2 linked regions of the Saccharobesus litoralis genome follow. The protein of the gene in region 2 interacts with the protein of the main gene of each other region in a pairwise test. Links are inferred from orthologs where the notes say so. Each region holds a gene or a part of one and is shown on either strand. Other genes may lie near its edges.

Region 1 (3,414 bases), 1.6 Mb from region 2 along the record:
TCTAACGCTTCTTGTTTATCCAGTACCATGTATAACGTTTCCAGAAGTTGTTTTTAATATATCTAATTGAAAATATTAGATTTCAATCAAGGATTAAGCAACTAACCCGCTTAAAAAGTTACCTATTAATTTAACATAGTTTAAAACGCATTTTGCTTAATTTATCGACCTATTTTGCATATTTATTTAAATAATTGGTTACAATAACAGCCTATTTATTTGTCGTTGGTAAACTCTTGAACACATTCAATCGTATTCCTAATCCTTGTATTGGCTATTGTAAACTCAATGAAGATGGCATCTGCGGAGGTTGTGGACGCACGAAAAGCGAAAGAACCGATTGGATATTTTTACAGCCAGCACAACAACAAGAAATTGTTGATAAGTCTAAACAGCGCTTAGCGGAACTGAAACAGCAAACTGAAAAATAAACTGTATATATAAACAGTTTTATTGTGCTAGACTGACAACAAAGTCATAAATTTGTTGTCTCGTGAAACTGTATATTGCTGAAAAACCGAGTTTAGGTCGCGCTATTGCCGCTGTACTGCCCAAACCACATACAAAAAATGACGGCTATATTCAGGCCGCTAACGGTGATGTGGTCACTTGGTGTATCGGTCATATTCTGGAACAAGCTGAACCAGAAGCATACAACTCTGAATTTAAGCAATGGCGCTTTGAGCACCTACCGATTGTGCCACAGCAGTGGCAGCTTAACCCCAAAGCTAAAACGAAAAAACAACTCGGAGTGATCCGCAAATTAGTTAAGCAAGCCACAATATTGGTTCATGCGGGTGATCCAGACCGTGAAGGGCAGTTGTTAGTTGATGAGGTGATTGACTATCTTAATGTTCCTGAGGTGAAAAAGCGTAATACAAAACGTTTACTGATTAGCGATTTGAATGCGTCGGCCGTTAAACGAGCATTACAGCAATTAAAAGATAACCGCGACTTTGCAGCGCTGTCTGTATCGGCACTGGCACGCTCGCGAGCCGATTGGCTATACGGTATAAATTTAACGCGCGCCTATACGTTACAAGGGCAAAAGTCCGGATTTAATGGTGTGTTGTCAGTTGGTCGAGTACAAACACCGATATTGGGCTTGGTGGTGCAACGCGATCAAGATATAGCCTCATTTGTTCCCCATGATTATTATGAGGTTTTGGCTGATATTCAAACCCCAGCAGGCGAATGTTTTAAAGTTAAGTGGCGTCCAAGTGAAGCCTGCCGACCTTATATGGATGACCAGCAGCGCGTTATTGTCAAAGCCTTAGCCGAAAATGTCATTCGTCGTATTCAAAATCAAGCGGCCACGGTGACACAGTTAAAGCAGCAACAGAAAAAACAAAATGCACCGCTACCGTACAATTTATCGGCGTTGCAAATTGATGCATCCAAACAATTCAATATGAATGCCAAATCGGTACTGGATACTTGTCAGAGCTTATATGAAAAGCATAAGTTAGTGACATACCCGCGCTCGGACTGTCGCTATTTACCTAAGGAACATTTAAATCAAGCCCCCAATATTATTGGCCAATTGAGTCAATCGTCAGAAAAATATGCAGATTGGGCAAAACAAGCCGATTCCAGCTTAGTCAGTAAAGCTTGGAACGACAGTAAAGTTGGTGCGCATCACGCTATAGTGCCGACAGAAAAATCGGCGGCCAATATTACCCTTAGTGCTTATGAGCAAAATGTCTATTTTTTGATTGTACGCCAGTATTTGGCACAGTTTTATCCAGCGTATTTGTATTTGCAAACGCAAGTCGAACTTGAAATCGCCGGTGGTAAATTTGCAGTCACGGCCAACACCCCGCAACAGTTAGGTTGGAAAACACTTTTTGGCAAAAAACAACAGGCTAAAAAACATCAAGTAGAGCATACGGCGCAAGTTAGCCGTAATACAAGCAGTAATAAGCAAGGTTATTCAGATAACCATATGGAGGATAGTCAAGGGCTAGAGCAACAAACCTTGCCGCCTTTAGTGGAAGGGCAAGTATTGCATTGCTTACAAGGCAATTTGCTTAGCAAACAGACCCAACCGCCAAAGCCGTATACCGATGCCACTTTATTGAGTGCCATGACAGGTATTGCCAAGTTTGTTAAAAACCCAGATATTCGCAAAATATTAAAGGAAACCGATGGTTTAGGAACAGAAGCAACTCGGGCTGGTATTATCGATTTGTTGTTTAAACGCCAGTTTTTACAAAAACAGGGCAAGAGTATTTTGGCTACCGAGTTGGGTAAAGCTTTGGTAAATGCCTTACCAGACACTGCAACGACGCCAGACATGACGGCGCATTGGGAGTCGACATTAAATGCCATAAGTGAGCGACAAACTCAATATCAGGATTTTATGTTGCCTTTACAAGCGAGTTTGCAGCAGTTAGTGCAACAGGCTCAGCATCAAGTCATGACTAACTTACCTAAACAACAGCAAGCAAAAGGCAAAAAACGCTTTTATAAACGTAAAAAGAAAGCCGCTTAATATCTTCAAAGTATAAATTGAATGTAACTACTTAGCGTGTTTATTAATAGTAAGGAATTTCTCCCGCAGGTATAAAAATTACCGTCATACCTGAGTATTCAGGTATCCAGCGCCTTTATTAAAGTAAACGGAGCTAGCGTTTACTAAACAAAGTCACTAGATTACTGCATTCGCAGGTTTATTGTTCCAGATGAAACTTAAGTTACCTAGGTCCTGTAGGCACGGCAAAGACAAGGTAATTTGCATTACTAAGGCGCGTAAAACAAATTACGCAGAATAGATGCATTTGAATGTTAACAGAGCGGATTAGCGCTTTTGCTTGTATGCAAGCAAGGTTGCGCTTAATCCGCTATTTTTGTTTATGCTCGTCAGAGGTGTTCCTCGGCAAAGCTTGCTAAACGTGAGCGCATAACCCCTGCGATATTAACGGTTGCACAACCTTCAAAATCTTTAAAGCGTTCCACGATATAGGTTAGCCCCGACGTTAATGGACTTAAGTAATTACTGTCAATTTGCGCTAAGTTACCGCAGCATATTAACTTTGTCCCTTCTCCCGCTCGCGTGATGATGGTTTTCAGTTGCGATGCCGTCATGTTTTGACATTCATCCAAAATGACAATCGACTTTTGAATACTGCGGCCACGCATAAAGTTAACGGACTTGAACTGAATATTGGCTTTTTCCATAATATAATTCATGCTGCTTTCGCGGCACTCATCATGGCGATGTAAAAAGTCCAAAGAATCGTTAATGGCTGCTAACCAAGGTGCCATTTTTTCTTCTTCTGTTCCAGGTAAAAAGCCAATCGATTCGGCAATTTCAGGCGTATTCCGAGTGACAATGATTTTTTCGTAAATGCCTTTTTCAATGACCATTTCAAGAGCACTTGCCAAGGCCAATAAGGTTTTACCGCTACCGGC
Region 2 (3,766 bases):
TGTTTTTGGATCTCTAGCTCATAAAGCTTAGCTTTAAGCTGCTTCATAGCTTGATCTTTGTTCTTGTGCTGCGAGCGATCATTTTGACATTGCACCACTGTATTCGTAGGTAAGTGAGTTATACGTACCGCTGAGTCGGTGCGGTTAACGTGCTGACCACCCGCACCAGAGGCTCGATAAGTATCAATACGTAAATCAGCTGGATTAATATCAATATCGATATTGTCATCCACTTCAGGGTAAACAAAAGCGGATGCAAACGACGTATGGCGCTTATTGTTTGAATCGAACGGTGATTTGCGCACTAGGCGATGAACCCCAGTTTCTGTGCGTAACCAACCAAATGCGTATTCACCTGAAAAACGTATCGTCGCCGATTTAATTCCGGCAACATCACCGTCAGAGGCTTCAATCAGTTCAGTTTTAAAACCATGCGCTTCGCCCCAACGTAAATACATACGCAAGAGCATTTCACACCAATCTTGTGCTTCTGTACCACCTGAACCGGCTTGTAAATCAATATAAGCGTCGGCTTCGTCATTGTTGCCACTAAACATACGACGAAATTCCAGTTGTTCTAGCTTAGCGACTAGCTCATCAAGTTCCGCTTGGGTTTCGTTAAGGGTGTCTTCGTCTTCTTCCTCAACCGCGAGTTCAAGCAAACCTTCAACATCGTCTAAGCCTGATGTTAAGTCATCAATGGTTTTAACTATGTTTTCTAGCGTGGTGCGCTCTTTACCGAGGGCTTGAGCTTTTTCTGGATTATTCCATACATCAGGATCTTCCAGCTCGCGCTCGACTTCTTCTAACAGCTCTTTCTTGTGAGCATAGTCAAAGATACCCCCTAAGCACTTCAGTACGCTCAGCGACATCTTTGATCTGCAATTGGATTGGGTTTATTTCGAACATGAATATTCCGTGCTCGTGTTAGATCCAGTTTTAATCTAACACTGTCTAATTCAATATGTGGACACTACACCGCAGACTATACACGACAGATATCAAAGCAAAATCGACATCCTTGGCGGCAATTATCGGCTACATCGACCACAACAAAGGCGCGCGATTATAACTAACTAGCGAGGATTTTTGTAGCCGTTAACGAGGTGAATTTGCAACTTTACAGCACTTCCATCGCGCGGATCATCATTTGTACGCTGGTTTTTCCGCGAAATGTATTGGTGTCCAAAACGTAAGCTACCCGCACTTGATGAATTTGTTGCGCGCGCCACAGCGATTGATCATAGTTAAACCAGATCGCGTCATAACTTAAGCCACTTGGGTGCTGTAACACTAACTTAAGATGCTTATCTTTGAGAATGCGTTCGTTAATAACAATAAACTCATCATCAAAAATAGGCTCTGGAAACGCCTGCCCCCAAGGCATCGCACGTTTTAGTAAATCCGCCACTTGCGTCGTTAAATAATTGCCATCTAAGCCGCCGTCAGAATATATACAATGCTGTAAACATTCTGGTTCAATGAGCTTGCTTACGGCTAACTCAAAGGCCTGTTTAAATACCGCATAGTCATGCTTGCGAATAGACAAGCCCGCTGCCATGGCATGTCCACCAAATTTAATCACTAACCCAGGTTGGCGTGTATCTATGAATTCAAGTGCATCACGAATATGAAAACCGGGTATCGAGCGGCAGGAACCTTTTAATTCATCATTGTCACCTTCAGCAAAAACCACTGTGGGTCGGTAGTATTGCTCTTTAATGCGTCCAGCAACAATACCAATAACCCCTTGATGCCAAGTTTCATCAAACAGACAAATGCCCGATGCAGAACCATCTACTTGGGTTTTCTCGAGCGTCGCCATGGCTTCGGCTTGCATTCCGCTTTCAATTTCACGGCGTTCTTTATTAAGCTCATCTAATCGCGCTGCCAGCATAATGGCATTACTGTAGTCCTGCGCCATTAAACAACTAATGCCTAAAGTCATGTCATCTAATCGACCGGCGGCGTTTAAACGTGGTCCCAAGGCAAAACCAAAATCACTCGACACTAAAAATTGCGGGTTGCGATCGGCCACATCAAGCAATGCTTTGATCCCCGGTCGACAATATCCTTGGCGGATCCGATTTAACCCTTGTTGCACTAAAATACGATTAACATGATCCAACTTGACGACATCGGCTACCGTCCCTAATGCCACCAAATCTAAGTATTCGGCTAAATTGGGCTCTGGTATTTGTTGATCCGCAAAAAAGTTTTCGGCGCGTAACTGCCCGCGCACCGCCAACATTAAGTAAAACGCCACCCCAACCCCAGCTAAATTTTTACTCGGGAACGGGCAGTCAACTTGGTTAGGATTAACAATGGCGTCGGCATTGGGCAACACGTCACCCGGTAAATGGTGATCTGTTACAATCACTTTAATACCTAATTGCTTGGCTCGTTCAACACCGGCAATACAAGATATCCCATTGTCTACCGTCATAATCACTTGAGCGCCATGTTGTGCCGCTACATCCACTATTTGTGGCGACAAACCATAACCAAAGTCAAAACGATTCGGCACCAGAAAATCGACATTGCGACTACCTAATTGTTTTAACGACATTACGCTTAAGGCCGTACTGGTCGCGCCATCGGCGTCAAAATCACCAACCACAATAATCTTAAGTTGTTGTTTTATCGCATCAATTAAAATGCTAACGGCTTGCTCTAACCCTTTGAGCTGAGGTTTAGGTAAGGCTTTTGCCGATAACTCAAGTAATTCTGGTTGATTAATACCGCGATTGGCTAAAACACGGCGTAGCAAAGGGTGAACAGAAGAAGGTAAACCGCCAACTTGTTCAGGTTGACGGCGAATAATACTGGCTGACACGAGTGATTAATTACGAAGACTGTAAGATTTTTAATAACTGATCGGCCGGTTGATAGCCGGGAATTAATTGACCACTTTCAAGAATGATCGCAGGCGTACCAGAAACACCTAGCTTACTGCCTAACTCGTAATGTTCTTGAATTGGCACATCGCATTTTTTCGCGGTAATAGCGCCTGACATTTTCGCGTCTGTCATGGCTTGTTGCTTATCATCCGCACACCAAATACTGACCAAATCGTCAAATGAACGACTATTCATGCCACCACGTGGAAAAGCTAAATAACGTACAGTAATACCCGCGGCATTGTAATCTTTCATTTCACCATGCAATTTACGACAGTAACCACACGTGGTATCGGTGAAAACATTAACTACATATTTTTCGTCTTTGGCTTTAAATTCAATCATGCTACTGGCAAATTCAGCAACCGCATCTTTACGCGCAACGGCTAAAACGGCTTCTGTTTCGTTCTTCATGCCTTGTTCCATGTTGTAAACTTGGCCATGTACCAGAAAGCTGCCTTTTTTACTGAAATAAAACAAACCGCGTTTCGTGGTAACTTGATACAAGCCGTCGACCGGAGAGTTTTCAACTTTTTCAACATTCATTCGGATATTAGCAAAATGCTGAACTACGCGTTCATATTCAGATTTACTAACCGATACATCCGCCGCCACAGCAGAAAACTGCAGTGATAAAGCGACAGCTAAAGAACTAAATAATTTAATTTTTGCCATAGGTAAAACTTAACGACTCAGAAAATAAAATGGGTTCTAAAGGATTAGACCCTTGCATTGGCCTAAAAGTTACAGACTTGAGCGGGCAATTGCAATAAATGCGCGATAAACGTAACGAAAATCTATGTAAACAAGCTAACCTGACTTATCATTCTTTAAATCTTGCCACACTATAAACCCTATCTGGTCAC

The links.
Region 1: the proteins of recJ (region 2) and C2869_RS10620 interact in binary tests that used the Escherichia coli proteins (3 or more experiments, as listed by UniProt). The link is inferred for Saccharobesus litoralis from one-to-one orthologs.

The regions. Positions count from the first base shown.
Region 1 is NZ_CP026604.1:2,966,808-2,970,221, forward strand. The notes cover bases 1-2,993. They hold C2869_RS10620 (DNA topoisomerase III), read left to right. Parts: upstream 1-493; coding sequence 494-2,494; downstream 2,495-2,993. Other genes in these bases: C2869_RS10610 (Hpt domain-containing protein), read right to left, coding at 1-29; C2869_RS10615 (DUF1289 domain-containing protein), read left to right, coding at 237-431; C2869_RS10625 (PhoH family protein), read right to left, coding at 2,863-2,993. In the rest of the region: more of C2869_RS10625, read right to left, coding at 2,994-3,414.
Region 2 is NZ_CP026604.1:4,520,807-4,524,572, forward strand. What follows is about bases 479-3,402. They hold recJ (single-stranded-DNA-specific exonuclease RecJ), read right to left. Parts: upstream 2,837-3,402; coding sequence 1,121-2,836; downstream 479-1,120. Other genes in these bases: dsbC (bifunctional protein-disulfide isomerase/oxidoreductase DsbC), read right to left, coding at 2,847-3,402. Outside these bases: more of dsbC, read right to left, coding at 3,403-3,575. UniProt on the Escherichia coli protein: Single-stranded-DNA-specific exonuclease.